One region of the Janthinobacterium sp. SUN176 genome, then DNA from elsewhere that is predicted to be linked to it. Evidence: predicted binding sites of a transcription regulator. Region 1 holds the regulator's gene; each other region holds the start of a gene.
The links. The regulator sigma-54, encoded in region 1, starts transcription at its own class of promoters, with help from an activator protein. The targets are predictions, from matches to a motif close to TGGCANGNAANCTGCTTT.

Region 1 (7,828 bases):
CCCCACGGAAGACGTGCTGGGCTTGCCCGTGCGCAAGGTCGTCATCCCCGTCGCCGCCGGCCGCAACATCGCCGTGCTGCTGGAAGCGGCCGTGCGCAATACGATTTTGCAACTGCGCGGCATCGATACCTTGCAGGAGTTCATGGAACGGCAACGACTCGCCATGAGTGGCGATTAATGTTGCCAAGGAGTTCACCCTTGCAAGGGCGAACCGTTGCGCAGGCACGCAGCAGTGCTGCGTGAATTCCCTGCTGCACCAGAGATTAGCAATGAGTGGTGACTAGCGTTGCAAGAAGCACGCCCTCTTTTGTTTAACCAATACTACAGTCGAAATTGCAATAATTTGTAAAGATAGTTGCCTTGGGAGCGGAGCGCCGGTCTTTATTGTATGATCGGGTTATGCATATCGTCCTTATCACCGGAATATCCGGCTCCGGTAAATCCGTCGCGCTCAATGTGCTGGAAGATACCGGTTACTATTGTGTCGACAACCTGCCACCGGCCTTGCTGCCCAGCCTGGTGCAGACCCTGCTCGACGAAGGTACACCGCAACTGGCCGTCGCCGTCGATGCGCGCAGCGCCGAGTCGCTGACCAGCCTGCCGCACAATGTGGCCCTGCTGCGCGACCAGGGGCACGACGTCAAGGTCATGTTCCTGACAGCCACCACGCATTCGCTGGTGGCGCGCTTCTCGGAAACGCGGCGCAGCCATCCGCTGTCGCACGAATTGCGTCCGAACCAGAATCCGGCCAGCCGCCGCACCCTGATCGAGTGCATTTCGGAAGAGCGCGAACGCCTGTCGACCATCGAACAGCTGGGCCATGTGATCGACACGTCGGAACTGAGCGCCAACAAGCTGCGTGCCTGGATCAAGGATATCGTCGCCTCCGAACGCGCGCCGCTGACCCTGTTCTTCGAATCGTTCGCCTTCAAGCTGGGCGTGCCGCTGGACGCCGATTTCGTCTTCGACGTGCGGGCCTTGCCGAATCCCTATTACGACCTCGCCTTGCGCCCCCTCGACGGACGCGACGCGCCCGTGATCGCCTTCCTCGACGCGCAGCCCAGCGCGCTGGAACTGCTGGCCGACATCCGCGCCTTCATCGAGAAATGGTTGCCATCATTCAAGTCCGACAACCGCAGCTACCTGACGGTGGCCCTCGGTTGCACGGGCGGCCAGCACCGCTCCGTGTACATGGCGGAGCGGCTGGCGCAATATTTCGGCCCCAACGAGCGCGTGGTACTGCGCCACCGCGAGCGCAGCTAGTTAATCGAGGTGGCGCAGCGGATGCGCAGCGGCCGGCCAGACGGGGGCAAAGAAGCGCGCCACCATGGCCGCGTCGACTTCGTCCAGGCTGGCGGGGTTCCAGCGAGGGGCATTGTCCTTGTCGACCACCAGCGCGCGCACGCCCTCGAGCACTTCGCCATGTTCGAAATTATGGCGTACCACCGTGCGCTCCAGGCGCAGGCAATCGGCCACGCCCAGGTGGGCGCCCCGCTGCAGCAATTCCAGGGTCACCGACATCATCAAGGGCGAACGCAAGCGCATGGCCGCCAGCGCCTTGGCGGCGAACGCACTGTCGTCCTGCGCCAGCGAGGCCATGATGGCCGCAACGGAGCCGGCGCTGAAATGGCGGTCCAGCGCCGCGCGCGCCGTGGCCAGGGGGGATACCCCCGCCTCGGCCTGGAATGGCGCCGCCAGCGCCTTGATGGCCACAGGCAAGGCCTCGCCCGGCGTCGATTCAAACAGGTCCAGCAGCGCCCCCATCTGCGCTTCGGGCAGGTAGACATCGGCCAGGCCCGTGTACAGGGCGTCGGCCGCGTTGATCGTCAAGCCCGTCAAGCCCAGGTACAGGCCCAGCTGGCCGGCCAGGCGGGACAGGAAATAACTGCCGCCCACGTCCGGGAACAGGCCGATATTGACTTCCGGCATGGCCATGCGCGTGCGGCCCGTCACGATGCGCAAGCGGTTGCCTGGCCCGGCTTGCGCCACGCCCATGCCGCCGCCCATCACCACGCCATCCATCACGGCGATATACGGTTTCGGGTAGAAATGAATTAAATGATTTAAAGCATATTCTTCCGTAAAGAAATCTTCCAGCAGGGCGCTGCCGCCTTGCGGCGTGGCCAGACCCGCATCGTAAAAGAAACGGATGTCGCCGCCGGCGCACAGGGCTTTGTCGCTGCTGGAGCGGATCACGACGGCGTCCACCTGCGGATCGTCGCGCCAGGCCAGCAGGGCCGCGCTCAGGGCGCGCACCATCTCCAGCGACAGGGAATTCAAGGCTTTCGGACGGTCGAGCACGATGTGCCCGGTGCGGTTGCGGATGGAAGTCTGGACGAAGTCGCTCATGGCAGGCAGGAAAGAAGTGAAAGTGCGAATATTCTAATGCCTGCGCGGGGAACATTGCGTTCCGCTGGGCGCAAAAAAGGGCGCAATGTGCGCCCTTAGTTGATCACAACTGCTGGAAGCGGGTGGCCTTAGACGGCGACGACGGCTTCTTCCTCGGAGTTGTCTGGCAGATGCTTGATCGCCTCTTTACCGTGCCCTTGCACTTTGGTTTTGTATTTCATCACTTGCCTATCGAGCTTGTCGATCAGCGTATCGATCGCGGCGTACAGGTCGTGCGCCAAGCTTTCCACATAGACAGTCTTGCCGCTCAAACGCAGGTTGACTTCAGCCTTTTGACGTTTTTCTTTCTCTTTGAGGTTATCCACGGTCAGAATCACGGCGATATCGATGACTTGATCGAAATGACGTTTCACGCGCTCCAGCTTCGTTTGTACGTATTCACGGATGGCTGGTGTCACTTCGAGATGATGTCCGCTGATGGTGAGATTCATACACACTCCTAAAGATGATCGGGTTCGTGCGGTCCATCCTATCCGGCCCGCAGAGGAACCGAAAAAAACTTACAAACACTTACGCAGGCTCACTGGCGGAATTTTTAATGCTTCCCGGTATTTGGCAACAGTACGTCGCGCAATCACCATGCCTTGTTCCCCCAGCATGTCCGCAATCTTACTGTCGGATAAAGGATTTTTAGGGTCTTCTGCTCCTGTCAGTTGCACGATCAATGCCCGTATCGCCGTCGATGACGCTTCGCCCCCCGCTTCGGTGGCGACGTGGCTACCAAAGAAATATTTCAACTCGAACATGCCGTGCGGGGTCAGCATGTACTTTTGAGTTGTTACCCGCGAGATAGTACTCTCGTGTAAACCCAGTGTATCAGCTATTTCACGGAGCACAAGGGGGCGCATGGCAACGGCCCCATGCGAGAAAAAGTTCTTTTGTCTTTCTACTATCGCCTGCGCCACGCGCAGGATCGTGTCGAAGCGCTGGCGCATATTCTTGATCAGCCACTTGGCTTCCTGCAACTGTGCGCCCATGGCGCCCTCCCCCTTGCCCTGCTTGAGCAAGTTGGCGTACATGGCGTTGACGCGCAGGCGCGGCATGACGTCGTTGTTCAAGGTCACTTGCCAGCCATTGCGCGCGCGCTTGACGACGACGTCGGGCACCACGTAATCGGACACGTCCGAGGCGAACACGGCGCCCGGATGCGGATTGCACTGGCGAATCACCGTCTGCGCTTCGCGCAAGTCTTCATCGTCGCAATCGAGGGCTTTTTTCAGCTTGTTGAAATCGCGCTGGGCAAACCAGGCCAGGTGCTTTTCCACGATGACGAGGGCCATGCGCCGCGTCACCATGGCGATGTGTGGCAAGCGCTTGATTTGCAGGGCCAGGCATTCGGACGCGTTGCGCGCGCCCACGCCCGGCGGATCGAAACTTTGCAGCAGCGACAAGGCCGTGCGCATCTCGTCGGCGTCGATTTCCAGCTCTTCCGGCAGGCGCGCCAGGATGTCGTCGAGCGACTCTTCCAGGTAGCCATTGTCGTCGAGCGCGTCGATGATCAGCTCGACCAGCGCGCGGTCGCGCAATTCGAGCACCGTCACGCGCATCTGCTCCATCAGGTGTTCGCGCAGAGTGCAGTGATGGGCCTCCAATTGCGGACGCGAATCTTCGTCGTCGGGCGCCTTGCCCCGGCTCGCCTCACTCCAGTCGCTGTCGCCGCCATCCGCGGCGGCCGGGCTGTCGCCCCCCTCGCCGTCAAACGCTTCCGCTTCGGCCGGCGCTGCGGGCGCCTCCTGGCCTGGCGGCTGGGGCGGCGCTTCGGCCGGTGCGGCCGTGGAGCTCAAGGCCCCGTCGGACAGCAGGCGCAGCGAGCGGTCGAGCGGATCATCGAGGCGTTCGAGCAAGGGATTGTCCGTCAGCAATTGCTCGAGTTCCTGGTGCAATTCCAGGGTAGACAATTGCAACAGGCGTATCGATTGCTGCAACTGCGGCGTCAGTGCCAGGTGCTGCGAAGTGCGCAGCTGCAATGATTGTTTCATTGGCTTACATGCGGAAGTGTTCGCCCAGATAGACCCGGCGTACCGACTCGTTCGCAATGATGTCGTCGGGGCGTCCCGACGCCAGCACCGAGCCCTGGTTGATGATGTAGGCGCGGTCGCAAATACCCAGCGTCTCACGCACATTATGATCGGTAATCAGCACGCCGATATTGCGCTCCTTCAAGAAACGCACGATGCGCTGGATCTCGATCACGGCGATCGGATCGACGCCGGCGAACGGCTCGTCGAGCAGCACGAAACGGGGATCGGTGGCCAGCGCGCGGGCGATTTCCACGCGGCGGCGTTCGCCACCGGACAGGGACAGCGCCTGGTTCTCGCGCAGCTTTTCAATCTGCAAGTCGGCCAGCAATTTATCCAGCCGCTCCTCGATCTCGGCCTTCGTCAGCGGACGGCCTTCGACGGTCTGGATTTCCAGCACGGCGCGGATATTGTCTTCCACCGTCAGCTTGCGGAAAACGGACGCTTCCTGCGGCAGGTAGGACAGGCCCATCTGCGCACGGCGGTGGATCGGCAGGCTGGAGATATCCACGCCGCTGATATCGATGCTGCCACCATCGGACGGCACCAGGCCGACGATCATGTAGAACGAGGTGGTCTTGCCGGCGCCGTTCGGGCCCAGCAAGCCCACCACTTCGCCGCATTCGACTTGCAGCGAAACATCATGCACGACTTGCCGCTTGCCATAGGTTTTTTGCAGCCCGCGAACGATCAGGGTGCTGCCGCAACGTGTATTTTCCATTATTTCTTTCCTGGCGCGGGCGTGGCCGGCGCTTTCTCCGCTGCCGGCGCCTTGGTCTTCGGCTGGATCACCATGCGCACGCTGCCGCCATCGGCGGTGCTGGTGCCGCTGTTGGAATTTTCCATCGCAAATTCTTCCTTGCGGCTGTCATACGAGATGAAAGCGCCATTGGCCACATCGGTGACTTTCGCGCCTTCCAGGCGCGTCAGCTTGGCTCTGGAAAACAGTTTCACCACTTCCGTCTTGTTGTCGTATTCCACGCGCTCCGCTTCGCCTTCGACCCACAGGTCGCCCGCGCCATCACGCTTCTGGCGGAAGGTCGCAAGCTTGCCGGGATCGGCCCAGAAGGTGATGAACTGGTAGCCTTGCGGGTCTTCCGTGATCAGGGCCCGGCCCGCCTTCATGGTCAGGGTACCCTTGACCAGCACGACGTCGCCCGTCAGGGTGCGCACCTGCTTGACGTCATCGACGTGGCCGCTGCGTGCCGTGATGACGGCTTCCTTCTCGGAATCGGCCTTCTCGGCATGCGCCGCGCCCATGATGGCCAGCGAAAATACGGTCAACAGCAAGATGTTCTTCATAGTATGGTTTCCTTGTTTCATTCTGTCATTTTGCCGCCGCGGCCGGGCGCGGTTTCGGCGGGAGGACCATGCGCAGCGCATTCTGCACTTCCACCACGCCGGTGGCGTTATTCGCCTTCATGCCGACGCCATTGATGCGCGAGGCGCCCGTCAGGATATCGACAGGCACGTCCGTTTCCATTCTTTCCTCGTCCGGGAACACCGTCAGCGCTTCCGTCTTGACCGTCAGGTTCTGCGCCTTCGGACTGGCCACGCGGTCGATCACGACCTTGCGGTGCAGTTGCAGCCGGGTATTGTCCTGGTCGATATGCGCCAATTCCGCATTCATGTTCATCGGCGGCATGCCTGGCGTGAGCTTGCGCACGAAGGGCTGGTCGATATCGGACGAATCGTCCAGCGGATAATGCGTGAGCTTGGTGCCCGACACGATATAGCTGGGCTTGCCCGTCAAGTCCATGCGCACCATGCTGAAATTGGTGATGAAATAGTCGGGTTCATCCAGATGCTTGCTGGCCGTGATGTCCTGGCCATTCTTGTTCATCACCTCGAGCAGCCAAAAGCTGCCCAGCGCGACGACAACCGCGCCCAGCACGGTAAAAATCATGCGCCAGCGATGGGCGCCTCCTGGCTTACGCATAGGGCTTCACTCTTTCAAAGGTCACTGGCGAGGCGGCGCGCCTCACTCCAGGAACGGCGCCATGACGCGCGCATAGTTGTCCTGGGCGCGCAGCAGGAATTCGCAGATCTCGCGCACCGCGCCGCGGCCGCCGCCGGCCTGCGTCACATGGTGGGCCAGGCCCTGCGCCTCCGGACGCCCGCCCGGCACGCTGACGGCAAAGCCCACGCGCTTCAGGATGGGCGCGTCGATGACGTCGTCGCCGATATAGCCGCATTGCTCTTCCGTCAAGCCCGTCAGCGCCAGCAATTCACGAAACGGCGTCAGCTTGTCGTGACCGCCCTGGTGCACATGGGTAATGCCCAGGTCTTGCGCGCGGCGCGCCGTGATGGCCGAGCGGCGCGCGCTGATGATGGCCGTCTGCACGCCCGATTCCTGCAGCAGCTTGATGCCCAGGCCATCATACACATTAAACGTTTTCATCATCTCGCCGTCCGGGCCGAAATGCAGACTGCCGTCGGTGAGCACGCCATCGACGTCAAAGATCATCAGTTTGACCTTGGCCGCCCGCGCCAGGTTGTCCGCCACGCTGTCCATCAGATCACCTTCGCTTGCGTCAGATCATGGATATGCAGCGCGCCCACCAGCTTGCCGTCGGCATCGACGACCAGCATCTGGTTGATGCGGAACTGCTCCATCACGGCCACGGCATCGACGGCCAGGCGTTCGGGCGCGATGCTGCGCGGCTGCGCATGCATGACGTCGCGGATCGCCACTTGCGTGAAATCCTGCACGCGCTCGAACATGCGGCGCAGATCGCCATCCGTAAACACGCCCACGGGGCGGTTGTCCGCGTCGACGACGGCCGTCATGCCCATGCCTTTCTTCGTCATTTCCTCCAGCGCCTGCAGCAAGGAAGCGTCCACGGGCACCTTGGGTACGCGTTCGCCGCTGCGCATGACGTCATGCACGTGCGTGAGCAAACGGCGGCCCAGGGCGCCGCCCGGATGCGAGCGGGCGAAATCTTCTTCCTTGAAGCCGCGCAAGTCGAGCAAGGCCACGGCGATCGCGTCGCCCAGGGCCAGGGTGACGGTGGTGCTGGCCGTCGGCGCCAGGTTCAGCGGACAGGCTTCTTTCTCAACAGAAATATCCAGGTGCACGTCGGCCAGCTGGGCCAGGCTCGAATTCGGCTTGCCCGTCATGGAAATCAGCACGCCGCCCATGCGCTTGACGACGGGCATGATGGCCATCAGTTCCGATGATTCGCCGGAGTACGATATGGCAATAAAAGCATCGTCCGAGGTGACCATGCCCAGGTCGCCATGGGCCGCTTCGGCCGGATGCACGAACAGGGCCGGCGTGCCGGTGGAAGCGAGGGTGGCGGCAATCTTGCGCGCGATGTGACCGGACTTGCCGATGCCGGAGACGACGACTCGTCCCTTGCATTGCAGCAACATCGCCACGGCGCGGCCGACGCTGTCGT
Region 2 (7,828 bases), on a different contig from region 1:
GGGCGTTGGTGTTGCGGATCAGCGATTCGGCTTGCGGTGTAGAAGATGATGTCAACATGATAGGCCTGCTTGCGGGGGATCGGCTGGCGGCGTCATCGCCGTGCCTTTGCCACCCTCTGGGCCGTATCTTAGCATGCGTGCCGCACTCGATGGAACGGCGTCACGGTTTGAACGTCCAATAGCGCCCGGCCACCGTATCGACGGGGTCGAGAAAGCGCTGGTCGGCGCGCGCCTGGTTGCGTATCAGATAAAACATGTCGGACAGGGCCGAGCGCTTTTCCGCAAAGTAAGAGTGCTTCATGAAGCTGGTGTCGACCCCGGTGGCGTCGATGGTTTCCACGCCCGCCACGATCAGCATGCCGGCGCCGCTGTCGCCCGCGCGCGGGTAGCCGTGCACGGCTTTCGAGGCGGCCAGGGCCAGGTCTTGCGACGAGGCATACAGGGTGACGGGATTGCGCGCGCCAGCCAGTTTCGGCGCGATATCGTGCTTGAAGATGGCGGCGTCGATATCGGGCGCAGACAGGATGATTTCCGTGATCTTTTGCGCCAGCTGCGGCTGCGCGGCCAGCAAGTCGGCCACGGCGCGCGCCAGGCCGCGGTTACCCATGCTGTGTCCGACCAGATACACTTGCGCCGCTTCCGTGCTGGCGAGAAAGTCGGTCAGGAAGCTGGCGAGGTGGGGCGTGCTCCACTCGATATTGTTTTCATCGATGGTGTAGCCTGCCACCTCGCCGCGCGACGGCCAGCTGTAGAACACGGGCGCGCCGTCAAAGCCCAGGTCGTAGGCCATCTGTCCCGTGCGCCGCGCCGCATCCTCGAAACTCACGTTATAGCCATGCACGAAGATAAAGGCGCTCCTGCCGGCCGAGGCGCGGATCTGGGTCTTCAAGGCGGCAAAGAAGTTGCCGCGGTCTTGCACGTCGGCCGACAGCACCACCACGTGCTTGGCCGGGTCGTCGCGAAATTCCAGGCGCCACAGCGACGGCGATTCCAGCTGCCCCATGCGATGGTCGCGGGGGATGCTGATGTCGCAGCTGCCATAGCTGAGGGGGCCATTGCCGCCCATGATGTTGCGTTCGCCGCTGAAGCGCTGGGCCGGCGGCTTGCCCACGTCGCGCTGGCGGTCCGTGGCGAAATACACTTTCACCACCGCATAGTTCGACACGACGGCGCCCTGGTCGGCAGGGGCGGGCGACGGGGGGAATGGACGCAGCGGGGGCCGCACCGCATCGAGCAAGCCTTGCGCGGCAAACAGGGTTTCCATGTCGTCCGGCACTTTCGCGGCGGACAGGGCGGCCGCCAGGGCCAGTTGCAGCCGGGTATCGGCAGGTTCGGTTTCCAGCGCGGCGATGGCGGCCAGGATGGCGGCGGCGCCGTCGAACTTGGCGATGGCTTGCTTGAGGCGTCCATAGTGACTGGCGACGGCTTCGGGAGCATGGCCGGGCGCGCCATGCCCGATGGCTGCCACGACGGCGGAAGTGATCAAGTCCATGCGCCACCTGCCTTTCAGGTCAATCTGGATTGAATGTCAACCCATATTGCCATAAAAGCACGCGGAAAGCGACTTGTCCAGCGCCCCGCGCAGCGGGCCTGTCAACGGTCAATGCTGCTTGTCGTCGTTGAACTGCTGCGCCAGGGATTGCAGGGGCGCCACGGTCAGGCCGCCGCGGCTCACGTGCTCGGGGATGGCCACGCGCACGGGCTTGCTTTGCATGTTGGTGGACGACAGCACATTCGTGGTGGTCTCCGGCGCCGCATTCCACACGGGGTCGACGATGCCTTCGAACACATGTTTCAATTGTTCGCCCCACGTATCGCGGATCATGCGGAAATACTGGTTCTTTTCATCGATGGTGACGAAGCGCGTGACGGCCAGGCTGCCCGTCTCGTAGACGAGCAAGTCCAGCGGCAAGCCGACGGAAATGTTCGAGCGCAAAGTGGAATCCATGGAAATGAGCGCGCACTTGGCCGCCTCGTCCAGGCGCGTGAACGGGTTGATGACCCGGTCGATGATGGGCTTGCCGTATTTCGCTTCGCCGATCTGGAAATACGTGTTTTCATCGTGCGATTCGATGAAATTGCCGGCCGAATACACCTGGAACAAGCGGCAGCGCTCGGCGCCTATCTGGCCCCCGAGAATGATGCTGACATTGAAATCGATGCCGCAGTCGGCCAGCGCCTTCGCTTCGCGCAGGTGCACGGTGCGCACGGCTTCACCCACGATGCGGGCCGCGTCGTACATGCTGGCCACGTTCCAGATGCTGCGCCCGTCCGCATCCACGTGTTCGGACACGATCTGGCGGATCGCCTGCGAGATCGACAAGTTGCCGGCCGTCATCAAGACCAGCATGCGGTCGCCCGGGTTTTCGAACACGCTCATCTTGCGGAAGGTGCCCACCTGGTCCACGCCGGCGTTGGTGCGGGAGTCGGACAGGAAGACCAGGCCTTCGTTCAGGCGCATGCCTATGCAATAAGTCATCGTCGTAAATCAAATCAAAAGGGGAAGCATTTTACACCAGCCGGGCCCGGCCTACCGCCTGCAAGGCCCGGCCAGCCTCATTCCTGCCCGTTTACACGGGCACGATCTGCACATCGACTCGTAATGTTTCCGTGCCGCCACCCTGGCGCACGCCCCGCACGGGCGCGGCCGAATCGTAGTCGCGTCCGATGGCCAGGCGGCAATACGCATCCGTCATCAGCCGCGCATGCGTGACGTCGATGCTGACCCAGCCCGCGAAATCCGTGTCTTCCGCCCAGGCGTCGACCCAGGCATGGCTGGCCGCGTGGCCCGTCGTGCCCGGATCGATATAGCCGGACACGTAACGGGCCGGGATGCCCCAGGCGTGGCAGCACGCCAGGAACAGATGGGCGTGGTCCTGGCACACGCCGCGCCCCAGGGCCAGGGCGTCGCCGGCCGTGGTGGTGACCATGGTGGCGCCGCTTTCATACGCGACCTTGCCGACGATGTGCTCGGCCAGGCGCAGCAGATGGCCCGTGCCGGCCGTCACGCGCCGGTCCGGCAGGCTGGCGGCCGTCAGCTCGAGGATGGCGGGGTTGGCCTGGGTCAGCGGCGTCGGCATGGTAAACAATAGCGGCGACAGGGTATCGACCAGGTTCAGCCGTCCCTTGTGCGGGTAGATGGTTTCCACCACGCCGTGCGCCACCAGGCTCAGCGACTGATGGCTGCCGTTAATCGTCAGCATGTGCGACAGATTGCCGTAGGCATCCGTGTAGGCGTGGCACTGGCCCGGCGTGGAGATATGCCAGGACAGGGCGCGCTGCTGCGGCTCGATACGCGGCGTCAGGTGCAGCTGCTGGATGGTGTAGGCCAGCGGCGCACTATAGGCGTAATGGGTTTCGTGGCGGATGGTGAGCTGCATCAGGCCGCCAAGGGAACGAGGAAGTCGCGGCTGACCCGGTTGCCCAGGTCATAGATGTTTTCCAGAAATTCCGTCAATGTATGGTGCAAGCCCGCCTTCATGATGTCGTCGATATGGCCGAATTTCAGCTCCGCATGCAATTTGCCGGCGAAACGCTCCGTATCGGCGGACACGTCGTTGCGGATATGTTTCAGGTTTTCCACCACGTCATCCATGCAGGCCAAGAGCGACCTGGGCATGTCGCCGCGCAGCATCAGCAATTCCGCCACCCGTGCCGGCGTGATCACGTCGCGGTAGACCTTGCGGTATATCTCGAAGCCGGAAACGGAGCGCAGCAGGGCCGCCCAGTAGTAGAAATCGCGCTGGGTGATGTCTTTCGACGTGTCGCGCGCGCCGTGGAACTTCACGTCGAGGATGCGCGCCGTGTTGTCGGCCCGCTCCAGGAAGGTGCCCAGGCGGATGAAGTGGATGGCTTCATCCTTGAGCATGGTGCCCAGGGTCACGCCGCGCGACAGGTGCGAGCGGTATTTCACCCATTCGAAGAACTGGCTGGGGTCCGTTTCCAGCAGATTGCTCTTCAGGCGCTTTTGCATGTCGAGCCAGGTGGCGTTCTGGATTTCCCACACTTCCGTCGTCAAGGTGCCACGCACGGCGCGGGCGTTTTCGCGCGCGCCCGTCAGGCAGGCGAGGATGGAAGACGGGTTGTTCGGGTCGCGCACCATGAAGTCGAGCACGTCGCGCGTGTGGAAGCGGCCATATTTGTGGTCGTACGCGCTTTGCAGCTCGGAAATACCCAGGGTGGCGCGCCAGCCCTGTTCCGCGTCCTGCTCGGACTGGGGCAGCATCGACGTCTGCATGTTGACGTCCAGCATGCGCGCCGTGTTTTCCGCCCGCTCCGTGTAGCGGGCCATCCAGAACAAATGATCGGCGGTGCGGCTCAGCATGTTTTTTCTCCTGCAAAAGCGGATGTGGCTTCCAATACCCAGGTATCCTTGGTGCCGCCCCCTTGCGAGGAATTGACCACCAGCGAGCCTTCGCCGAGGGCCACGCGGGTCAGGCCGCCCGGCACCATGGAAATTGTCTTGCCGGACAGCACGAACGGGCGCAAATCGATGTGGCGCGGCGCAATGCCGGCCTCGACATACGTGGGGCAGGCGGACAGGGCAAGTGTCGGCTGGGCAATGTAGCCGCCCGGATTGGCCAGCAGGCGCTGGCGGAAATCCTCGAGTTGCGCCAGGCTGGACGCCGGCCCCACCAGCATGCCGTAGCCGCCCGCGCCATGCACTTCCTTCACCACGAGTTTGGGCAAATTCGCCAGCACGTAGGACAAATCGGCCGGTTTGCGGCATTGGTACGTGGGCACGTTGTTCAATATCGGTTCCTGCGACAAGTAAAACTTGATCATGTCGGGCACAAAAGGATAGATGGACTTGTCGTCGGCCACGCCCGTGCCGATGGCGTTCGCCAGGGTCACGCGTCCCGCGCGGTACACGGACAGCAGGCCCGGCACGCCCAGCGACGAGTCCGAGCGGAAGGCCAGCGGGTCGAGGAAGTCGTCGTCCACGCGGCGGTAGATGACGTCGACCCTCTTCGGGCCCCGCGTCGTGCGCATGTACACGGAATTATCGTTGACAAACAAATCCTTGCCTTCGACCAGTTCCACGCCCATTTGTTGGGCCAGGAAGGCGTGTTCGAAGTAGGCGGAGTTGTACATGCCGGGCGTCATGACGACGACGGTCGGGTCGTCCACGCCCATGGGCGCGACGGAACGCAGGTTGTCGAGCAGCATGTCCGGATAATGGTCGACGGGGGCGATGCGGTTGCGGGCGAACAGTTCCGGGAACAGCCGCATCATCATCTTGCGGTCTTCCAGCATGTAGGACACGCCGGAGGGCACGCGCAAATTGTCTTCCAGTACATAGAATTCGCCCTGGCCGGCGCGCACGATATCGACGCCCGCGATGTGGGCGTAGATGTCGGAAGCGACGGATATACCCTGCATTTCCGGGCGGTACTGGGCATTCTTGTAGATTTGCTCGGCGGGAATAATGCCCGCCTTGATGATGTTTTGTTCATGATAAATATCATGGATGAACATGTTCAAGGCTTGCACGCGCTGCACCAGGCCCGTCTGCATCTGCGCCCATTCGGCGGCGGGGATGATGCGGGGGATGGTGTCGAACGGAATCAGGCGTTCCGTGCCGGCATCGTCGCCATACACGGCGAACGTGATGCCGACCCGGCGGAACGTGAGGTCGGCTTCGGCCCGCTTGCGGGCGATGGTCTCGGGCGATTGCTGTTCCAGCCAATTGCTGAATTCACGATAGTGTTCACGTACCTTGCTGTCCGTACCCACTTCATTTGCAGTCATTTCATTGAAAAAATTTGCCATGTTGTGATTTCCCTTGAGCCGTGTCTGGGTATAGCTCAGCAGGAAGCGTGCCAACAGGGCGGACGTGAACAGGTGTAAATATGACCACTTTTGTGGCGTCACGCCATTCCTTGCACCAACTCGGTGCGCTAGGCGCCACTCTTGGGGACGTCGGCGGACGGGACGAAGGGGCGGCAATCGACGGGCACGTCGAAGATGAAGCTGGTGCCCGTTTCGGACGCGCTGTCGACGGCGATGCTGCCGCCGTGGCTTTCGGCCACGCTTTGCACGAAGGGCAGGCCGATGCCCCAGCCTGGCGCGGGGTTGTCGTTTTCGCGGCGCAAGTAGTCGAAGATGCGGGCGGCCTGTTCCGGCGCGATGGCCTGGCCGCCATTGTGGACGGTGACGATCAGGCGTTCGTGGACCGCTTCCACGTGCACGCTGATGGGCGTGTCGTCGCCATACTTGAGGGCATTGCCGAGCAGGTTTTCCAGCGCCCGCCGCAGCGAGTTCTCGCACCACCAGCCGGTGACCGCTTGCCCGCTGACCCGGCATTTGTCCGGCCGCTGCAAGTTGACCTGGCCGGCCACGGCGTGTACCAGCGGCAGCACGTCGAATTGGCTCAGCACCAGCGGCAGTTGCTGGCCCTGGTGGTAGCTGAGGCCATCGAGCAATTCCTCGATCATGCTGTCGAGCCGCTTGCTGTGCTCGACAATCTTGTGCGCCAGCAATACTACCCGCTCCGGGTCGGTTGGCCTGAACAACAGCTGGGCGCTCGTGCTGATGACGGCCAAGGGATTGCGCATGTCGTGCGACAGGCCGGCCGCGACGCGGCGCCGGAAGCTTTCATGCATGCTGGTAAATTCGCGTATCGATTCGCGGATGCCCACGTCGATCGACTTGTTGATCACTTGCCAATCCTTGCTGCGCAGGGTGATGCCGGACTCATGCGCAGTGGCGGCGAAGCAGTCGCGGAAGATCTGGTACTCCTGGATCACCTGTTCCGGGCCGTAATTGGTCATGCGCGCCCGTTCGTTGCCATGCACGGCGGGCACGTTGCTGTTGCTGGCGGCGTTGTCGCGCGGGTGGCCGGGGGTGAGGGCTTCGGCCAGGTTGTCGAAAAAGGCCGGCAAGGTATTGATGAGTATGGGCGTGAGCAGCTGGTCTGCGCCGCGCACGCTGGCGCGCACGCGCTGTTCCCAAGCCTCGAGGACGGCGTCGCGCATGGCGAAGATGCGCTGCGCGCGCTGCAATGGCTGGTGCGCGCCGGCCTGGCGACCCACGTGCTGATCCGTGCTGATGCTCACCTGGCCTCCCTGACCGCAGTGACTATGCTTGCAATAGTATGCGCCTAATCAGCCGGCGGGGAAACGCTTTATTGTCCAGTATCGGCCTGGCGCAAGGCCGCATACAGGCGGGAAAGCGAGGCTGACCACTCGGTCAGCGAAAAGTTCTGTGGGTCATCATGACCATTCGCAAACCCTGTATCGAGCACGGCGTGGAAGGCGGGAATCAGCCACGTTCCCTTGCGCACGCTGGCGGCGATATACAGCAGGGCCAGGCGGTCGTATTGCGCAGGCGTAAAGCCGGGATCGGGCGCCAGGCCATCGTTGCCCTTGCCGCCGCCGGGCACGGAGTTGCGCGGTTGCACCAGTTCCACGTGCAGGAACAGGCCCGTCAGCGACGGCTTGTCCTTTTCCAGCTTGCTGGCAAAGCTGGCCGTGCCGAAATCGCGCACCTGCAAGGAACCGCCCAGGCGGTTCACGTAGACATGGCCTTTCGGACCGCCGCCCAGCGCCGGATTGCGCAAGCTGAAGTCGTTGAAATCCCAGCTCGCGTCGTTGATGTGGTCGGGAATGGTTTCTAACAAGAAATTCGGGTAGCTGGTGTCGTGGATGACGAAATAGCGCGCCATCGGCGCGGCCAGCCGGCCCACGGCGCGCGACAGGGGCGCATCGACGGCGCCGCCCACGTCCGCCTCGGCGATGCCCTGTTCCGCCAGCCAGGCGCGCAGGCGGGCCGGGGCGATGCCCGCGCGCTGGCCGATGCGGGCGGCCAGAAAGTCCGGCAGCGGCGC
Region 3 (7,828 bases), on a different contig from region 1:
GGTGGCGGCGGCCATGTTGCGCAAGAATCCGGATGCCATGGTGCTGCCGTTCGAGCACAGCGTGGTGCAGTGCGGACTCGGCGCGGATGATAGCGTGATGAGCAACGCGGCCAGGCTGGCGGCCATCGGTGGCGGCGGTACCAATTGCAGCGCGCCGCTGCTGCGCATGAACAGCAGGAAGGAGCTGGCCGACCTGGTGATCTATGTGTCCGATAACGAATCGTGGATCGACGCCAAACGCAGCGGCGCCACGGCGACGATGGGACAGTGGAATGTCTTCAAGCAGCGCAATCCGCAAGCAAAACTGGTGTGCATCGATATTTCGCCGCATGCCACCACGCAGGCGATGGAGCGCGAGGATATTCTGAATATCGGCGGTTTTTCCGACGACGTCTTCAAGATCATCGCCGCCTTTGCCGCCGGCCGGCTGGACCCCGCCCACTGGGTGGGAGAAATCGCCGCCATCGATATCGCGGCACCAGCTTGTTGAAGCAAAGCGCATGAATGCGGACAGGACTACATAAAAGACGTCCTGTCCACGCTTGTCATGCGCCGTAGTACCCCGAATGCCGACAGGATTACATCGATCAGCCGCGTCAAACCGGCCTGGCAGGCGCAGTGCGTCTGCCAGAAATCCTGTCCCCCCTTGTCGGGTTGTCGTACTGATGAATGCCGGTGGAACTACATCCTGGGCCGATACGTCGGCAACTGTTTCACCAACCCTGGTCATCACCCCCTATACAATAGAAGAAGAGAATAGCGATGAAAAACGAAGAATACGAAGTCCTGCATACCGAAGGCAGCCGTCCAGTGAAAATGTGGACGCGTGGCGTGCCTGTCGAAGAAGCGGCTAAAAAACAATTGCGCAACACGGCGACCCTGCCGTTCATTTACAAGCATATCGCCGTCATGCCCGACGTCCACCTGGGTAAGGGCTCGACCATCGGCAGCGTGATTCCCACCCTGGGCGCCGTGATTCCGGCGGCCGTGGGCGTGGATATCGGTTGCGGCATGATGGCGGCGAAAACCACGCTGACGGCGAACGATCTGCCCGATAACCTGGGACCGCTGCGCAGCGCCATCGAACGCGCCATTCCGCACGGGATGTCGCCGAAGACGCGCGGCCACCGCGGCCGCGATGAAGGTTCCTGGCATACGCCGCCATCGGTGGTCGATGCGGCGTGGCTGCAATTGAAGGATGAATTCGATGCGATTTGCCTGAAAACGCCAAAGCTGAAAAATACGAACAATTACCGCCACCTGGGAACCTTGGGTAGCGGCAACCATTTCGTCGAAGTGTGCCTCGACGAGCAGGGTTCCGTATGGTTCATGCTGCATTCCGGTTCGCGCGGCGTGGGCAATGCCATCGGCACCCATTTCATCGAACTGGCCAAGCAGGATATGCGCACCCACTTCATCAACCTGCCCGACCAGGATTTGGCTTACCTGGCCGAGGGAACGCAGCATTACGACGATTACGTGGAAGCGGTGGGCTGGGCCCAGCGTTTCGCCCGCAACAACCGCGAAGTGATGATGCAGAACTTGATCGCCGCCGTGCGCACGGTCATCCATAAACCGTTCCAGACGCACGTGGAGGCCGTCAACTGCCACCATAACTATGTGCAGAAGGAGCACCACTTCGGTAAGGATGTATTGATCACGCGCAAAGGCGCCGTGTCGGCCCGCGCGGGTGAACTGGGGATCATTCCCGGCTCCATGGGTGCGAAGAGTTTTATCGTGCGCGGCAAGGGCAATGCCGAGAGTTTCCATAGCTGCAGCCACGGCGCGGGACGCACGATGAGCCGCACGGAAGCGAAGCGGCGTTTCAACCTGGATGACCAGATCCGCGCCACGCAAGGCGTGGAATGCCGCAAGGATGAAAACGTGATCGATGAAATCCCGATGGCTTACAAGGATATCGATGCGGTGATGCTGGCGCAGCGCGAGCTGGTCGATGTCGTGCATATCTTGAAGCAGGTCGTCTGCGTCAAAGGATAAGAGAGAGAAAATAGAGATGATAGAAATAGATGGAGCGCAAGGCGAAGGCGGCGGACAGATTTTACGTTCGGCGCTGAGCCTGTCGATGATCACGGGGCAACCGTTTCGCCTGATTAACATTCGCGCGGGGCGGGAAAAGCCCGGCTTGCTGCGCCAGCATCTGCTGGCCGTGCAGGCGGCAACCGCCATTTGCGGGGCGCGCACGACGCCGGTGGCGCTGCGCGCGTCGAGTCTGGAATTCGTGCCCGGCCCCCTGCGCGGCGGCGATTACCGCTTTGCCATCGGCAGCGCCGGCAGCTGCACCCTGGTGCTGCAAACCTTGCTGCCGGCTCTGCTGCATGCGGATGGGCCATCCACCGTGCGCATCACTGGCGGCACGCACAATGCCATGGCGCCGCCCGTGCATTTTTTGCAGCGCGCGTATGGCCGCATCCTGCAGCAGATGGGCGCCGAGGTGGAGATCGCGCTGCAACGCTACGGCTTTCATCCTGCGGGCGGCGGCGAGGTGACGGCCACCGTGCAACCGTGCCGGCGCTTGCAGCCGATTCAACTGCTGCAGCGCGGTGAACGGAAGGCGGGGTATGCGGAAAGCGTGGTGGCGGGCGTGCATGTGCAGGTGGCGCAGCGCGAGCTCGAGCGTGTCGCCAGCGGTATGGGCTGGAGCGGCAAGCAGCTGCGCCTCGTCGGCTTGCCGGCGGAGCAGGGGCCGGGCAACGTCCTGCTGCTGACCCTGGAGCATGAGCATGTCACGGAAGTGTTTACTTCGTTCGGCGAAAAGTCCTTGCTGGCCGAGTCCGTGGCCAAGCGCCTGTTGAACGAGGTGCGCGCCTATCTCAAGACGGACGCGGCCGTCGGCGAGCATCTGGCCGACCAGCTCTTGCTGCCCATGGCGCTGGCGGGCGGCGGTACCTTCAGCTGCAACAAGGTGTCGCAGCATGCGCTGACGAATGCGGAGGTGATTGCCCGATTTTTGCCCGTGCGTATCACTTTCGAGCAGCAGGCGCGCGGCAGCATCTGCACGGTGGCCGCCGCCTGAGGCGCGCGCTGACACAACTACGTGTTGCAGCTGTTCCAAATTGATACATGGCCGGCCGGATGTGGGGCATATGTGCATGGCATGGCATTTGCTCTTCTTTGGTATTGACTAAAAAACCAAGGAGACCAGCATGACCTATTCCATTCGTACCCTGCTCGGCGTGGCCGCCGCCGGCGCCGTTGCCCTCACTTCCCTGCTGACCTTGCCGCATGCCTATGCGCACGGCAATGTCACGCCGCAAGGTGTCGATACCACGGGCTTGCCCAAGGTGGGCGACAAGTGGCTCGAGCAAAACCCGTATCGGGGCAACAAACTGGCCTTGACGGTAGGCACATCGGCCTACAACCAGAATTGCGCCCGTTGCCACGGCATCGAAGCCATCTCCGGCGGCATCGCGCCCGACTTGCGCCAGCTGGACCGTGATTGCTTCGGTATCAAGAATGAGACAAAGAAACAGGCGTGCTACAAGGAAACGGACAATTACTACCTGACCACCATCCGCCACGGTAAAGTGCGCAATGGCGCCGTGTACATGCCGCCGTTCGAAGGCGTGTTCAACCAGGAAGCCATGTGGGCCATCAAGACCTATCTGGAAACGCGCCGCGAGTCGAATTAAGTCGAACTGATCACGAAGGAGTCCCATGCGTTCAATTCAATTCCGGGGCGCGCGCGCGATGATCTCGCTCGCTTGCCTGGCGCTATGCGCCGCCGCGCCGGCGCGCGCCGACTGGCAAAAGGTGCAGCAGTCGGGCAGCCTGAAAGTGGCTGTGTACAACGAATTCGCGCCGTTTTCTGACAAGGGTACGGGCATCGATATCGATATTGCCGAAGCGCTGGCGAAAAAGCTGGGGCTGAAACTGAGCTTGCTGCCATTTCCCGCCGGCGAAAACCTCAACGACGATTTGCGCAATATGGTGTGGAAGGGGCATTACCTCGGTTATGGCCCCGCCGATGTGATGTTGCATGTGCCGGTCGACAAGAAGTTGATGGCGGACAACGACAAGGTCGAGATCTTCGCGCCATACTACGTGGAAACCGTGCGCCTGGCGCGCAGTGCGCAAGCCGTGCCGCAATTCGATGGCGTCGCCTCGCTGGCCGGCAAGCGCATCGGCGTGGAAAAGGTGTCGATCGCGGCCATGCTGATGCTGGGCGAAGACAATGGCAAGTACCGCGACGACGTGCGCATCTTCGATACGGCAGCCGAAGCCTTGCAGCAATTGCAGGCGGGCAAGCTCGACGCCGTGCTGGCCAACCGTTCGGAAATCGAATCGGTACTGAAAAGCGATCCCGCTTTCCCCATGAGCGAAGTGGCGTTCGCCCGCCTGCCGCGTGCGGGCTGGGCGGTGGGCCTGGCCGTCAGCCGCCAGCAGCTCGACGTGGGCAAGTTGCTGCAGGCAGCCATGAACGAAATGGCGGCCAGCGGCGAATTGAAAGCCATCTTCGAGAAATATGGGGTGAAGGAAGCACGGCCATAGCAGGCCATGTTGAATGACAAAAAAGCCCGCGCATCGGAAGAGGCGCGGGCTTTTTAGTTTTAGAAACTATATTGGGCGCTAACGCCCAGCAACCAATTACGTCCCGGCGCCGCTTCATAGTAGCGCTTGTTGCTGTCGCCGACGATGACGGAACCCACGTAGGTCTTGTCGAACAGGTTGTTCAGGCGGGCAAACTCCTTGAAGCGCCAATTGCCCACGTTTTGCCTGGCGTTGACGCGCGCATTGAATACCGTGTAGCCGGGCGCCGGTTTTTCGATGTTGCTGTCTTCCGCGTAGACCTGGCTGCTGGCCACGCTTTCCAGCGCTGCGCCAAAACGGTCGAGCGTGTCTTTCCAGGCCAGTTCAGCGAATAGGTTAGCGCTGGGTACGCCCGGCAAGCGGCTGCCTTCGCGCACGCCGCCAAATGCCTGGTCATACACGGCGTGCAGGCTGGTGAGCGCCACTTTTGTCGTGAAGCCATATGGCAGGTTCGAATCCAGCGACACTTCCATGCCCTGGCGCAAGGTTTTACCCCCATTGCGATAGCTGGTGCGCCCGCCGCTGGACTTGTCGACCACTAGTTCGTCGTTGGTCTTGATCTGGAACAAGGCCGCATTCACGTGCGTGTTGTTGGCGATCCTGGCCTTGACACCCGCTTCCAGGTTGGTGCTGGTGGCCGGCTTCAAGTTGAAATTGAAGCCGCCGCCCGTGCCCGAGTAAAACAGTTCATTTAGGGTGGGCGCTTCGAAACCGCGCGCGGCGCTGGCATAGACGTTGACGTTCGGCGTCAGTTTATACAGCAGGCCCAGCACCGGCGTCGTGTGGCTGAACTCCAGGCTGCCGCTATCGTTGCCGTTGCTGAGGAAATGGTCGTCGACCGCCACTTTCATCTTGCTGTAGCGCACACCTGCGCTGAGCAGCCACGGGCCGCCTTGCCATTCCGCCTGGATATACGGATCGAGGCTGGAGACGACATCCTGCTCGTCGCGGCGCAGCTTACCCTTCAATCCGTACACTTCGCCGATATAGTTCTCATAGCCGGTGCGGTCATCGCTGGAGCGGCCATAGTCGATGCCGATGGTGGTGCTCAGCTTGCCGCCGGCCAACTGGTTCACGTGCAGCCAGTTGGTGTCGATGCCATAGAACTGGCGCTGGAAGTCGACCACGCCGCCCGAATGCTTAAGTAGACCGTCCACTTTGGTATTTTGGAATGCTTTATTAAACGCCTGGTACTGGATCACGTCGCGGTTGCCGCCATACACCATCACGTGCAGGCGGTCATCGCCGAACGACTGTTCATAAGTGGCGCCGATCTGCTGGTGGTCGATGCTCTTGCGCGTGTTGTAGCGGTCGGCCAGGGTGCGTTTCGGGTTTTGCGTGTCCGTCGTGTCGATTTCGCCGGCGCGCGGGTTGGCGGCAAACGTGGGCCAGGTGACGCCCAGGGGATCTTGCGTGTTGCCCTGGTGCAGGCTGTTGGCGACGATGGTCAGTTTGCTGTCCGCGGTGGGCTTGACGGTGATCTTGCCGAACGCCTGTTCGCGCGTGGCGGCGCTGTGGTCGCGGAAACCGTCCGTGCGGAAGCGCGAGCCGTCGAGCACGTAGCCGATGCCGCCTGCCTGACCCTGCGCCGTCAAGTCCACCTTGCTGGTGCCGTAGCTGCCGCCCGTCACATTCAGCTCGACGGAAGGGGGATTTTGTCCATCCTTGGAAAACAGCTGGATCACGCCGCCCGAATGGTTGCCGTAGATGGCAGAAAACGGTCCGCGCAGCACTTCGATGCGCTCGGCCGTATCGAGGTTGAAGGTGGCGGCCTGGCCCTGGCCGTCGGGCATGCTGGCGGGAATGCCATCGCTGATCAGCTTGACGCCGCGCACGCCGAAGGCCGAGCGGGCGCCGAAGCCGCGCGACGAGATTTGCAAGTCTTGCGCGTAGTTCTGGCGGTTTTGCACGACCAGGCCCGGCACGGCGGCCAGTGCTTCCGACGCGTTGACGCGGATTTGGCCATCCTGGATGCGGGCGCTGTCGACCACGTCGATCGAGGCCGGCACTTCCTGGCTGGGGTGGGCGATGCGGCTGCCGCTGACGACCACCGTATCCATGAATTGCCCATTGGCCGGGTCAGCTGCCTCGGCGGCAAAGACGTGAGGGGCGAGGGTGGCGCTGCCGGCGACAAACAGGCTGGCGATGGTGTTCAGGCGGAAACGATGCTGCATGCGGATTCTCCAATGTGAATAAAAGCCTGCTTGATCGCGTGCGCGGTACAGGTCTGCGTAGGTGTATCAAGCAATATGCCTGCCATGTCTCCATTGGTGGGCTGAAATTATACGCGTGTCAGTGGCACGGCGTTTGCATACGGTAATTGTCAGAGGCGCCGATGCGGCGCGCTTTTCCCTCGTTTTGCCATTGAAAAGGTGATTATGCCCAACTTCTTCTCGCGCTTGCGCCAGGTGTGCTGGCTGCTGCCGGCGCTCGTCAGCACCGCGGTCCATGCCGCTCCCTTTGCCTATGTTCCCAATGAAAAGTCGGGCACCTTGAGTGTGATCGACACGGCGACCGACCAGGTGGTGCGCCAGATCGCCGCAGGCAAGCGTCCGCGCGGCATCGCTGCCGATCCCACAGGGCGGCAATTGTTTGTCACGGATGCCGCCAGCAGCGCCTTGCTGCTGATCGATAACGCTGGCGGTGCGCCCGTGCGCACGGTGGCGCTGGGCAAGTCGCCCGAAGGCGTCAGCGCCTCGCAAGACGGTAGTCACGTGGCTGTGGCCGTCGAGGAAAACAATAGCGTGGCCTTGCTCGATGGCCAGACAGGTACCTTGCTCGCCGATATCAAGGTGCAGGGACGCAATCCGGAACACGCCGTCTTCAGCCCGGATGGGCGCTGGCTGCTGGTCAGCGCGGAAGAGGCGGAGCAAGTCGATGTCATTGATGTGGCGCAACGCCGGCAGGTCGCTTCCATCGCCGTGGGGCTGCGTCCGCGCGGCATCGGTTTCAGCCCGGACTCGGGCCGCGCCTACGTGGCGTGCGAACTGGTCAATGCCGTCTACGTGATCGACATGGCCGCGCGCAAGGCGATTGCCACCATTCCAGCGGGCAAGAATGCGAATGGCATCGCCGTCCATCCCGGCGGCAAGCAAGTGTATGTCTCGAACGGTATCGACGGAACGGTGATGGTGATCGACACGGCCAGCAATCAGGTCACGGCCACGATTGGCGTCGGCAAGCGCCCGTGGAACATGGCCATCACGCCGGACGGCGCCAAGCTGTACGTGGCCAATGGCCGCTCGAACAGCGTGTCCGTCATCGACACGGCCAGCGCGCG
Region 4 (7,828 bases), on a different contig from region 1:
CAATGCCGGCTGACGCCGCCGGCGCGCCAGCTCAGGGCCAGCAGCAGCCGGACAGGGTGGCGCCGCAGGCCAGGGCCAGCAGCAACAGAGGGACAGGCAGGGATGGGATTGCACGGGTGCGTATCATGCGGAGTCTCCAGTTTTGCTCAGGGTGCGGCCAAGCACGAAAATGACCAGCGCGGCGAGTATCAGCGCGCTGGCCACGCCAAAGGTGGCGTGCATGCCGCCGATCATGGCGGCTGGCCGGGCGCTGGCGATATCGCCGGCGCCGGCAGCGAAGACGGCGCCCATCACGGAGGCGCCCGTGACGAGTCCCAGATTGCGCGACAGATTGAGCATGCCGGAAATGACGCCGCGCTGATCGGCAACGATATTGCCCATGACGGCCGTATTGTTGGCTGCCTGGAACAGCGCATAGCTGGCCGTGAGCAGCATGATGGGCGCGACGTAGCCGGGAATGCCCAGGCTGGCGGGTAACAGGGCCAGCGCCAGGCAGGCGCCGGCCGCGCCGCACAGGCCCGCGCCGCCCATGCGCTGCGCGCCGTAGCGGTCCACCAGCCAGCCGGACGGCACGCCGCAGAACGCCGCCACCAGCGGCCCCGCCGCCAGCACCATGCCGGTAACGGCCGTGCCCAAACCCAGGCCGCGCGCCAGGTAGAAGGGGCCGACCACCAGGGTGGACATCATCACCGTCGCCACCAGCATGCTGGTCGCCAGGCCGGCGCCGAGCGCGGGCGCGCGCAGCATGGCCAGGCGTATCAGCGGCGCCGGCGCCTTCAGCTCGACCCGGACGAACAGGATGGCACCGACGCAGGCGGCCAGCAGCAGCGCCGCGTTGCGTACGCCGAACTGGCCGCGGCCCAGGGTCATGGCCAGCGCATAGGTGCCCAGGGTCAGCGCCAGCAGCACGGTGCCGCGGTGGTCGAACACGGGCCGTTTGGCGTGCGCGCCGCGCTGGTCCGCCGGCAGGTAGCGCCAGGCCAGCAGCAGCGCCAGGCCGGCCAGCGGTACGTTGACGAGGAAAATGGCTTGCCAGCCGAAGCGCGCGATCAGCAGGCCGCCCAGCGCGGGGCCCAGCGTGGTGCCGACTGCGGACATGGTGCCGAGCAGGCCCATGGCGCTGCCCGTCCTGGCCTTGGGAACGGTGCTGCCGACCAGGGCCATGGTCAGCGCCATCATGACGGACGCGCCCAGGCCTTGCAGGGCGCGCGCGGCAACCAGCAGCCACAAGGTGGGCGCCAGCGCGCACAGGATGGAAGCTAGGGCAAACAGCGCGATGCCGGCCAGCAGCAGGCGGCGCCGGCCGACCATGTCGCCGAGGCGCCCCACGCTGACGATCAGGGCGGTGATGGCCAGCAGATAGGCGAGCACGATCCATTGCACATCCTGGAACGGTGCCTGCAGGGCCCTGGCCATGTCGGGCAGGCCGACGTTGGCGATGCTGGTGCCCAGCGCGGGCAGCAGCATCGCCAGGGACAGGCTGGCAAGCGCGCCGCGCACGGGCATCGTGGCGTTGCCGGCCTGGGACGCCTGCTGGCTGGGTGGAGCGGGTTTTGACGGTGCATGCATGGCGTGGCTGATCCTCGAATGGGGTCATTACATGGTATCGAGGGATATGGCATGGCGGAAGGCGCATCATTTGCATTGTGTTGTTGCGTTTGACGCCATGTATGTGGCGCGGCCGGGCCGCCGGGAAGGCCGCTGCGCGCCGGCGGCCAGTACTTCGGACCTTATTTCGAGTAACCCTGCAAATTGTCCGCCGTGTCATGCCGGATGCCCCACCACGGCAAATACGCATTGTTTTCGCCGCGCGCGGAACCACGGTTTGTCGTGGGCGATGGGCCGTACCGTGGCTGGCGGCAAGACCAGCACGCCCGTGACGCCGTCAGGATCGCTGGTGCCCGCCACCAGCACGGGCTTGCCGACGTGGTTCGCATGGGCGATACCCAGGGCGACATTGGTCAGCACCGTGCCTGCGCCCATTTCCCCCAGCAGGGCCGGCGTATTGAAGGTCTGCGGCAGGAAGTCGAATCCCGGCACTTCCAGGGTCAGCGCTTGCGCCAGCTGGCCCAGGCGGTCTGATGACGAGGGCAGGGTCTTGCTGGCGTCGTGGATGACGTAGCCGATGTCTTCTTCCGTCTTGCCGCCATGGCGCGACGCTTCGGCAAATACCGCCTGCGACGCCTGCACGGCGCGCGGCGGCTTGTCCTTGCCCGCTTCAAAATCGGCCACCTTGCGCGAGGCCGGATAGCCTATCCACGCCAGCGCCGCACGCTCCGTCTTGTAATCGGGGCCGGCCAGCACCAGCAGCACCAGGTTTTCATTGATCTGCATGGTCTTCGGCCGGCTCGGCGCATCCCAGTTCATGACCCACACGGTTTGCTTCGGATGCGCTTCCAGGTAGGCCAGCGCGGCTTGCAGGGAGATGAAACCCGCGTTGTTGCCGCCCAGGGTGATGCGCACGTCGGGTGGGGTGGCGCGGGTCCAGAGGGTGGGGAAATTGACATTGCCGATGCTGAAGGTGTCGATAATACGTTCGCGTGTAGTGTTTCTTGCCTCTTCTGGATCCAACTTGCCCGCAGGCAGGGCATATTCGACGTGGATGCCTGCCAGTTCGCGCCAGTTCTGTTTTTGATCTTTGGGATAGACTCGATAAAAGTAGGTGGGGCTGGAGTAGTAAATGTCATGAAATAGGCTGGTTAATTTCCGCACATATTTATAGTGATAGCCCTTGAACGTTTCCGTGCCATCGATATCGTGGGCAATGGGGGCGACGGCCTGCAAGGTGCTGAAACCCCTGGGATCCGTCCTGACCATATCGTCATTCTTGTTGGGTTTGGCCAGGCCGAGCGTCCAGAGCAGCTGCCACTCGGTGGGATAGTCGAGCCGCTGCAGCGGATTAAGCCACTGCAGGCCCACGACTTGTGCCCGGAAGGGAACGTGAGCCGTGGTTGTTGGGAGGCTTTCTTCTTTCGGCGCAGGTTGCGTGGCGCAGGCCGTCAATAGCGCAAACATGGAGAAGGCGGCCAGCATGGGCAGCGCGAGGAACTGTTTCATGAAGTCTCCAGGTGAATGGACATGCTGGTGACCGGCATAGCCCGACCAGATGGACCAACATGCCAGGAAAATGACGAAGAGAAATGTGGCGAGGGCCCAGGCCAGTCGCTGGCGCGGCGCGGCGTGGCAATGAACTTATGCACCGTCAGTCCTCAGCGCAAAGTTGGTGGATGCCGGAAGGTAGTGGCGTTGCGCTTGGGATTGAGGAAGCCGTCATCCGTCAATTCGCGCGCGTAGGTGGCGGCCTGCATCTGTCCGGCCGCCGGGCCCGGGATCGCCAGGTCCTCGTCGCGGCGCTTCAGACGCGCATTCAGGCCGGCGCACAGCCCTTGTTCGGTCTGCTCATACCATTCGCCGTCGGAATTGACGCCATGCACGAAGATGACGATGCCGGGACGGGGCAGGCGTGTGACGGCCTGGAGCAGCGCATGGCTGAACAAGGTCGTGCCTTCGGCTTTGGTGAGCAGGATGCAATTGCCAGCTAGCGTAGGGTCGGGCGACATGCGGGCGCTCCGTCAACGTTAAAGATGAAAAGCGGCGCCCAAGCGAATTCAGGCAATCTGCACTGTATGCGGATTGCCTGAGGTGGGACTTGCGTGGTGTCAAGAAAGGAAGCGCGGCGGGCGGGGAATGCCGGGGAAATCAGATCGCGTTCAGCGGTATTTTGAGGTAGCGCACGCCATTGTCTTCCGGCTCGGGCAGCTTGCCCGCGTTGATGTTGACCTGGATGGCGGGCAGGATCAATGTCGGCATGTCCAGGGTGGCGTCGCGGCTGGTGCGCATGGCCACGAATTGTTCTTCCGTGATGCCGTCGCGCAAGTGAATGTTGCCGGCGCGCTGTTCGGCCACCGTCACTTCCCAGTGCGCCTCGCGGCCGTTGGGCGGGTAGTCGTGGCACATGAACAGCCGGGTCTGCGGCGGCAGCGACAGCAGGCGCTGCGCGGAGCGGTACAGCAGCGCAGCGGAGCCGCCGGGAAAGTCGCAGCGGGCCGAGCCCACGTCCGGCATGAACAGGGTGTCGCCGACAAACACGGCGTCGCCGATCTGGTACGCCAGGTCGGCCGGCGTGTGGCCGGGCACGTGCAGCGCGCGCACTTCCAATGCGCCGATATGGAATACCTGGTCGGGCGCGAACAGCTGGTCGAACTGCGAGCCGTCGGCCTTGGCCGCACCCTGGTGGTAGACGGCGGCGAAGGCCTGCTGCACCGTCTGGATGGCGGCACCGATGGCCACGTCGCCGCCCAGCTGCTGCTGCAGGTAGGGCGCGGCAGACAGGTGGTCCGCATGCGCATGGGTTTCCAGCAGCCAGCGGCACTGCAAGCCATGTTCGCGCACGAAGGCGATCACCTTGTCGGCCGAGGCGGTGGATGTGCGGCCCGCCTTGGGATCGTAGTCGAGCACGGAATCGATGATGGCGCAGTCCCGCCCATCGGCCTCATACACGATATAGGTGACGGTGGCGGTGGCGGGGTCGAAGAAAGCTTGGATTTGTGGAGTCATCACGGCGGCAAGGGAGGGCAATGGGCGGACAGGGAATGGCATTATATCGCCAGAGTTCGCTAAAAAAATGTTGTAAATTCACATTTAACATGCGAAAAACAGATAAGGGATTAGGCATGCGGCCGTCACAGCCGTGCGCACCCCGGCGCTTGCAGCATGGTAACCTCATTCTTCCAAGGAGGAATTCATGAACGATATCACTGCACGCAGCGAACAGTACCGCGGTTTTACGATTTCCGTGACCCCGCAAAAGGATAACGACGATTTATGGGATTTTACCTACCTCCTGCAGCGCGAAGGCGAGCCGGAAGCGCAGGCGATCACGCGCAGCCGCACCCTGGGCGGCTACGCGGCCCCCGAAACGGCTTGCACGGCGGGCCTGCAAGTGGCCAGGACGGAAGTCGATAATCTGCTGCGCCCTTGAGCCAGCGTAAATCGTTTAGCCCGAAAGTGAGCCTGACTACGGCTGGCGCGTGAAACACGTCGCTGCCAGCCGCGCTTCATGCTACGATTTCCACTATTGAGTCAGTCACGAAGGAGGCACCCATGGATAGCAGTTCTAAAATTCACTATAAAGGCTGGGAAATCGTTCCCTTGGCCGTGCCCACCACCGACGGCAAATGGTCGGCCAGTTGCGACATCGAGCGCGCCACGGCCGAAGGCCTGGAAGTATTCGAAGGCTCGACCATGCAATTCGTACGCGACGACGAGGAGGGCGCCATTGCCGCCGCCTGCGAAGAAGCCGTGCGCCAGATCGACAACATCATCGCCAACCCGCTGGTGCGGCTGGCCTAGTTCTCTACTCTTTCAGTCATCGTGCTCCCGCAGCCGGCATCCGCCGGCTGTTTTTTTGCGCGCTGCCGGCGGCGCGTGTGCCTGCCCCCATCTTTTCATCCAGCATTGTTGCATGTTTCAATGTTATGTTTCAAAATGAAATTGTGAAACGATAATGAAACATCGCACGGGACAAACGTGACATCGTTGTTCCCTGGCGTGACAGCCCCGGAGCAGCGCTGGCTGGCACCTTGTCGCCTGTTTTCACTCTGCCGTCACGTGTTGTTCGCCGCGCCGCGCCGGCCTGGCACGGCATTTGCAATACTGATGCTCATAGCCACTCCGTGAAACATTCGGGACCATCCGAAACCCATAAGGTGAACACATGACTCAATACTCCGCAGGTGCCGCATTCCGCAAGGCCGTCCAGGAAGAATCCCCGTTGCAAGTCGTCGGCGCCATCAACGCCAACCACGCCTTGCTGGCCAAGCGCGCCGGCTATAAAGCCATCTACCTGTCCGGCGGCGGCGTCGCGGCCGGCTCGCTGGGCTTGCCCGACCTGGGTATTTCCAGCCTGGACGACGTGCTGACCGACATCCGCCGCATCACCGACGTGTGCGACCTGCCGCTGCTGGTCGACGCCGACACGGGCTTCGGTTCGTCCGCCTTCAACGTGGCGCGCACGGTGAAATCGATGATCAAGTTCGGCGCGGCCGGCCTGCACATCGAAGACCAGGTGGGCGCCAAGCGCTGCGGTCACCGTCCGGGCAAGGAAATCGTGAGCAAGGAAGAAATGGTCGACCGCATCAAGGCGGCCGTCGACGCGCGTACGGACCCGAACTTCGTCATCATGGCGCGCACCGATGCGCTGGCCGTCGATGGCCTGGAAGCGGCGCTGGAACGCGCCGTCGCCTGCGTCGAAGCGGGCGCCGACATGATCTTCCCGGAAGCCATCACGGACCTGGACATGTACGCCACGTTCGCCAAGGCCGTCAACGTGCCGATTTTGGCCAACATCACGGAATTCGGCTCCACGCCGCTGTTCACCCTGGACGAACTGCGCAGCGCCCACGTGGGCCTGGCCCTGTATCCGCTGTCGGCCTTCCGCGCCATGAACAAGGCGGCGGAAAACGTCTACCAGGCGCTGCGTCGCGACGGCACGCAAAAGAACGTCGTCGACACCATGCAGACGCGCATGGAGCTGTATGAATCGATCAATTACCACGATTTCGAGCAAAAGCTCGATGCGCTGTTCGCCGCGCAAAAGAAATAAGTAAAGAAAAGTAAAGAAGCAGGGGCCGCATGCCGGCCCCGCAGTGACGCAACCGAGACTAGTCAATTTTTGGAGAAATCAATGAACGCACCGCAAGTCGCCACTTTCAAGCCTAAAAAATCCGTCGCCCTGTCCGGCGTCACCGCCGGCAATACGGCGCTGTGCTCGGTCGGCAAGACCGGCAACGATTTGCACTACCGCGGCTATGACATCCTGGACGTGGCCGACAGCTGCGAGTTCGAGGAAATCGCCTACCTGCTGGTGCACGGCAAACTGCCGACAGCCGCTGAACTGAAAGGCTACAAGGCCAAGTTGAAATCCCTGCGCGGCTTGCCGTCGGCAGTGAAACTGGCGCTGGAAGCGCTGCCGGCCGCCGCTCACCCGATGGACGTGATGCGCACGGGCGTGTCCGTGCTGGGCTGCACACTGCCGGAAAAGGACGACCATAACGCGCCGGGCGCGCGCGACATCGCCGACCGCCTGATGGCGTCGTTCGGCTCCATGCTGCTGTACTGGTACCACTACAGCCATAACGGCAAGCGCATCGAAGTGGAAACGGACGACGACTCGATCGGCGGCCACTTCCTGCACCTGCTGCATGGCGAAAAACCGTCGGCGTCGTGGGAAAAAGCCATGCACACGTCGCTGATCCTGTACGCGGAACACGAATTCAACGCCTCGACCTTCACCAGCCGGGTCATCGCCGGCACGGGATCGGACATCCACTCGGCCATCACGGGCGCCATCGGCGCGCTGCGCGGCCCGAAACACGGCGGCGCGAATGAAGTGGCGCTGGATATCCAGAAACGCTACGACAACGCCGATGAAGCGGAAGCGGACATCCGCGAACGCGTGGCCAACAAGGAAGTGGTGATCGGCTTCGGCCACCCCGTCTACACGATTTCGGACCCGCGCAATAAAGTCATCAAGGAAGTGGCCCGTTCGCTGTCGCAGGAAGCCGGTTCCACCAAGATGTTTGACATCGCCGAGCGCCTGGAAACGGTCATGTGGGAAATCAAGAACATGTTCCCGAACCTGGACTGGTTCTCGGCCGTGTCGTACCACATGATGGGCGTGCCGACGGCGATGTTTACGCCGCTGTTCGTCATCTCGCGCACGTCGGGCTGGGCTGCCCACATCATCGAACAGCGCATCGACAACAAGATCATCCGCCCGAGCGCCAACTACGTGGGGCCGGAAGACCTGGAATTCGTGCCGATCAAG

Region 2: the regulator sigma-54 is predicted to act here: its motif matches at 5,808-5,825, upstream of O3299_RS06635 (circularly permuted type 2 ATP-grasp protein).
Region 3: the regulator sigma-54 is predicted to act here: its motif matches at 3,112-3,129, upstream of pedF (cytochrome c-550 PedF).
Region 4: the regulator sigma-54 is predicted to act here: its motif matches at 5,637-5,654, upstream of prpB (methylisocitrate lyase).

The regions. Positions count from the first base shown of each region.
Region 1 is NZ_JAPWIA010000004.1:93,603-101,430, reverse strand. It holds gene hprK (HPr(Ser) kinase/phosphatase) at 1-178, shown strand, start outside; gene rapZ (RNase adapter RapZ) at 400-1,263, shown strand; gene O3299_RS23305 (enoyl-CoA hydratase/isomerase family protein) at 1,264-2,349, opposite strand; gene hpf (ribosome hibernation-promoting factor, HPF/YfiA family) at 2,478-2,840, opposite strand; gene O3299_RS23295 (RNA polymerase factor sigma-54) at 2,910-4,388, opposite strand; gene lptB (LPS export ABC transporter ATP-binding protein) at 4,393-5,148, opposite strand; gene lptA (lipopolysaccharide transport periplasmic protein LptA) at 5,148-5,729, opposite strand; gene lptC (LPS export ABC transporter periplasmic protein LptC) at 5,755-6,366, opposite strand; gene O3299_RS23275 (HAD family hydrolase) at 6,409-6,942, opposite strand; gene O3299_RS23270 (SIS domain-containing protein) at 6,942-7,828, opposite strand, start outside.
Region 2 is NZ_JAPWIA010000001.1:1,490,496-1,498,323, forward strand. It holds gene O3299_RS06610 (Fur family transcriptional regulator) at 1-58, opposite strand, end outside; gene O3299_RS06615 (alpha/beta hydrolase) at 161-1,492, opposite strand; gene O3299_RS06620 (peptidase) at 1,601-2,479, opposite strand; gene O3299_RS06625 (transglutaminase family protein) at 2,571-3,380, opposite strand; gene O3299_RS06630 (alpha-E domain-containing protein) at 3,380-4,324, opposite strand; gene O3299_RS06635 (circularly permuted type 2 ATP-grasp protein) at 4,318-5,772, opposite strand; gene O3299_RS06640 (sensor histidine kinase KdpD) at 5,901-7,058, opposite strand; gene O3299_RS06645 (hypothetical protein) at 7,127-7,828, opposite strand, start outside.
Region 3 is NZ_JAPWIA010000009.1:11,214-19,041, reverse strand. It holds gene O3299_RS27965 (RNA-binding protein) at 1-490, shown strand, start outside; gene O3299_RS27960 (RtcB family protein) at 763-1,998, shown strand; gene rtcA (RNA 3'-terminal phosphate cyclase) at 2,015-3,034, shown strand; gene pedF (cytochrome c-550 PedF) at 3,165-3,650, shown strand; gene O3299_RS27945 (ABC transporter substrate-binding protein) at 3,676-4,509, shown strand; gene O3299_RS27940 (TonB-dependent receptor) at 4,569-6,722, opposite strand; gene O3299_RS27935 (beta-propeller fold lactonase family protein) at 6,927-7,828, shown strand, end outside.
Region 4 is NZ_JAPWIA010000001.1:2,265,891-2,273,718, reverse strand. It holds gene O3299_RS10230 (LysR family transcriptional regulator) at 1-13, shown strand, start outside; gene O3299_RS10225 (MFS transporter) at 124-1,569, opposite strand; gene O3299_RS10220 (hypothetical protein) at 1,765-3,057, opposite strand; gene O3299_RS10215 (hypothetical protein) at 3,210-3,560, opposite strand; gene O3299_RS10210 (MBL fold metallo-hydrolase) at 3,700-4,557, opposite strand; gene O3299_RS10205 (hypothetical protein) at 4,745-4,981, shown strand; gene O3299_RS10200 (hypothetical protein) at 5,104-5,352, shown strand; gene prpB (methylisocitrate lyase) at 5,717-6,604, shown strand; gene prpC (2-methylcitrate synthase) at 6,686-7,828, shown strand, end outside.